One region of the Bariatricus sp. HCP28S3_A4 genome, then DNA from elsewhere that is predicted to be linked to it. Evidence: predicted binding sites of a transcription regulator. Region 1 holds the regulator's gene; the other holds the start of a gene.
What was found. The regulator Rex, encoded in region 1, represses fermentation and respiration genes when NADH is low (regulators of the CRP and FNR family bind a similar motif). The targets are predictions, from matches to a motif close to ATTGTTAANTANTTAACAAT.

Region 1 (2,206 bases):
TGATTCAGATATTCTTTCAGCCTTGCGTCTCTGAGCTGCTGTTTCTTCTGGGCATAATCTGAATAATTTCCCATATATGTCATCAGTGTACCGTTTTCAATCTCCAGCACTTTCGTTACGACACGATTCAAAAAATAACGGTCGTGGGAGACGATGAGCACTGCACCGGAGTAATTCAGCAGGTAGTTCTCAAGCCATGCGATTGAATTCATATCCAAGTGATTGGTAGGCTCATCCAGCAGCAAAATATCCGGTTTCGTCAGCAGAAGTTTGCCGAGGGAAACACGTGTCTTCTGGCCGCCGGAAAGGGCGTCCACCGGTTTCTGAAATTCATCCTCAGTAAACCCAAGGCCTTTAAGAACACCGACCAGTTCGCTTTTATAAGAATAGCCGTCAGCACGTTCAAATGCAGCGGTAAGTCTATGATAAGTGTCAAGTTTCATCTGAAGTGCGTCACCGGTCAGCGTACTGATTTCCAGTTCCAGTGCACGAATCTGACGTTCCATTTCGATAATCTCAGATTTGGCGGTGCGGACTTCTTCGTAAATGGTATTCCCGCTCATCAGGTCCTGGTGCTGGGCAAGATAGCCCATTGTTTTTCCTTTGGTAAGAATTACATCACCGTCATCACTATTCAATTCACCGACGATCATTTTCAAAATTGTGGATTTCCCGGCGCCGTTCAGACCGACCAGCGCCGCTTTCTCACGGTCTTCTATATGAAAGGAGCCTTTATTCACAATAACCTGCTCCCCAAAGGATTTCGTTAAATTGTGGCATGCCAGTATCATTTTCAAACCTCCTTATACTGTAGAAATAGGTACTGTCTACCTCATTATATCGGAAATACAATAAAAAACAACTATTAAGTTTGACTTTTTTATGTCATTTTTATATAATGAAATTTAGAATAAGAATGGAAGGTGGATGTCAGGTGGAAGAAAGAGAAATATCTCAGGCAGTAATCAGAAGACTTCCGAGATACTATCGTTATCTTGGCGAATTGCTGGAACACGGTGTGGAACGAATATCCTCCAACGATTTGAGCAAGAGAATGAAAGTAACTGCATCCCAGATTCGTCAGGACCTTAATAATTTTGGTGGATTTGGACAACAGGGATACGGGTATAATGTAAAATACTTATATACGGAAATAGGGAAAATTCTGGGACTGGACAACCAACATAACATGGTCATTATCGGTGCCGGTAATCTTGGACAGGCACTGGCTAATTATGCAGCATTTGAAAAAAGAGGTTTTGTATTAAAAGGATTATTTGACGTGAATCCACGACTTGTGGGAATTACGATCCGCGGTGTGGAGATCCGGATGATGGATGAACTGAGTGATTTTATTCAGAAGAATGATATTGAAATCGGAGTACTTGCGATTCCGAAGACAAGAGCCATAGATGTTGCGAATGTTCTGGTTGATAATGGTGTGCGGGCGATCTGGAATTTTGCACATACAGATTTGAATCTTCCGGATAATATTATTGTTGAGAACGTGCATTTATCGGAGAGTCTGATGAGACTTTCATACAATATAACACGTTATAATATGGAACATACAGATAATTCATAATTCGACAGAATGTGTTACACACATTTTGCCTGAATCGGCGTAATGAGAGAAGAGTTCCGGCTGCGGGGCTCTTTATTGCGTATTGGAAGGTGAGAATATGAAATATATATTGACAGCTGAACAGATGAAAGCGGCGGACGGAAGAATGATTCATGAGATCGGGATTCCTTCGCTGGTACTGATGGAACGTGCGGCGCTTCAGTGTATGGCTGCAATGAAAGAAGAGCAGATTGATCTGTCCTATGCACTGGTGGTATGCGGCTCCGGCAACAACGGTGGAGACGGATTCGCGGTGGCAAGACTGCTTGCCGAAGAAGGAAAAAGGGTCGATGTGTGTTTTGCCGGAAAATTGGAATCCAGGAGTGAAGAAACGAAGCAGCAGATGCATATTCTGGAAAATCTGGGCGTGTCTGTAGGAAACACTTTACCGGAGAAGGAATATAGTGTTATTATAGATGCCGTATTTGGAATCGGGCTTTGCCGAAATATCGAAGGACATTACCAGAATGTGATTGAACAAATGAACCGGTATCAGGGATACAAAGTTGCGATTGATACTCCGTCCGGAATTTCCGCTGACACCGGGGAAGTACTGGGATGTGCGTTCCGGGCTGATTTGAC
Region 2 (2,206 bases), on a different contig from region 1:
GCAATACCCCTGTTGTGGTTGCGCCGGTAAGGTCATCTGCTACTGAACCAATAATTGGCATGGCTGAAATCCTCCCTTTTCGTTCTATTTATGCTTCCTTCTCATGCTGCTTTGCCGCATACTCAGCAACAACTTTGGTTGACTCGATCAGGCTGATGCTGTTGGCAATTCCTTTTCCTGCGATGTCAAATGCTGTTCCGTGGTCTACAGAGCTTCTGATAAACGGAAGTCCGAATGTTAAGGTAACTGATTTTTCGAAATCAAGTGTCTTACATGCAATGTGTCCCTGATCATGATAGAGTGAAAGGATCGCATCATATTTTCCAGATTTGCCGATGTGGAAAACAGAGTCCGCCGGGCATGGACCTACTGCATTGATTCCCATCTCCTGAGCTGCTTTTACGGCCGGTCCGAGATCTGTGATTTCTTCCGTTCCGAAAAGTCCGTTATCACCATTGTGCGGATTCAGTCCTGCAACTGCGATCAGCGGATTCTCAATTCCTACTTTACGGAGCTCTTTATCAATATTGATAACATTCTCGAGAACCACTTCTTTTGTTGCATAGTGACATGCATCTACAAGTGACATATGACGGCTTACAAAGAATACTCTCAGTTTATGGCATGAGAACATGGTAAGTGCATATGGAGAATTTGTCTGATGCTGATAAATCTCTGTGTGTCCCGGTTCTTTAATGCCAACAAGTTTGATTGCTCCCTTATGAATCGGAGATGTAGAAACAGCATCTACTTTCTTTGCCATACCGAGTTCGATTGACTTCATAATCCAGTCGATTGCCATCTGTCCTGCCAGAGCCTGAACCTCGCCCCATTTGATGGAATCTGTATCATAATCTCCGGTCTCGAGTACGTCTACCGTTCCGTACTCGTATTTTGCTTCAGACGGATCTTCGATCTTGTTGTACTTTAATTCCTTTCCAAGTACTTTTGCCGCGCGATCCAGAATGGCAATGCTTCCGATTACGAATGGCTTGCAGCATTCATGAATTCCTTCGTCAAGCATAGTTCCTACTACAATTTCCGGTCCGATTCCTGCCGGATCTCCCATGGTAATAGCTGTTACTGGTTTGAATTTCGCTTCGCTCATTTTTCGTTCTCCTTTTCGTTTATTTTCGTTTAAACTTCCGTTTGCCTTTCGTTTGTAATTTCATTTTATATTATTATTTTTATTTACGCAAGTATTTTTTGTTATTTCGTTACGTTATCCATTTTTTCGCCCTTGGTTTTATGCATTATTCCCAAAAATTCACCCCTGTTTTTTCGTTTATTTTCGTTTTTTTGTTTTTTATTTGTCATTTGTTTTTTCTATTGTTTTTTCATCGCTTTCGTAGTATAATTTTCATGTCAGTATTGGATACAATCTTACAGATAAACACATCTATATTCAATTTAAAGGAGGATATCATGCAAAAGAAACTTTATTTTGGAAGCAACCTGAAAATGTATAAGAATATTCAGGACACTGTAGCATATTTACAGAGGCTGGTAGAAAACACAAAAGACATCAGCCGTGACGAGATTGAATTATTTATCATCCCGTCCTACACAACACTGGAAAGCGCAACCAGCAAAGTCGATCGTAAATATGTAAAACTCGGTGCACAGAATATGAGCTGGGAAGACCAGGGACAATTTACCGGTGAGATCTCTCCTCTTATGTTGAAAGAGCTTGGCCTGGATCTGGTAATGATTGGCCATTCTGAAAGACGCCATGTTTTCGGAGAAACAGACGTAGAAGAGAACAAAAAAGTAAAAGCCGCCCTGAATCATGGTTTCACCACACTGTTATGCATCGGTGAAACTGCAGAAGAAAAAAAATTCGGCATCAGCGCAGAAGTGCTCCGCACACAACTTAAAATCGGATTCCATGATGTTCCGGCCAAACAAGCAAATAATATTTGGGTTGCTTATGAACCAGTATGGTCCATCGGCGTAAACGGGACGCCGGCGAGCGCAGATTATGCGGAAGAAATGCACAAAGTCATCAAGAACTGTCTGCGGGAGATTTTCGGCGAAGCAGCTGATGAGATTCCGGTTCTTTACGGCGGGAGCGTAAATCCGGGAAATGCAAACGAACTGATTGTACAGCCTTCCATTGACGGACTTTTCACAGGACGTGCAGCCTGGGATGCTGATAAGTTCAACATGCTTATCCGGAATGCAAAGGCCACTTATGAGGCGCAAT

Region 2: a site for Rex is predicted at 1,299-1,318, ahead of pdxA (4-hydroxythreonine-4-phosphate dehydrogenase PdxA). Genes of this name have one in related genera too.

Annotation. Positions count from the first base shown of each region.
Region 1 covers NZ_JBQHSE010000013.1:44,425-46,630, reverse strand. The annotation lists gene ACTNBF_RS08470 (ABC-F family ATP-binding cassette domain-containing protein) at 1-791, opposite strand, end outside; gene ACTNBF_RS08465 (redox-sensing transcriptional repressor Rex) at 935-1,585, shown strand; gene ACTNBF_RS08460 (NAD(P)H-hydrate dehydratase) at 1,683-2,206, shown strand, end outside.
Region 2 covers NZ_JBQHSE010000016.1:39,922-42,127, reverse strand. The annotation lists gene ACTNBF_RS09540 (four-carbon acid sugar kinase family protein) at 1-61, opposite strand, end outside; gene pdxA (4-hydroxythreonine-4-phosphate dehydrogenase PdxA) at 89-1,108, opposite strand; gene ACTNBF_RS09530 (triose-phosphate isomerase) at 1,426-2,206, shown strand, end outside.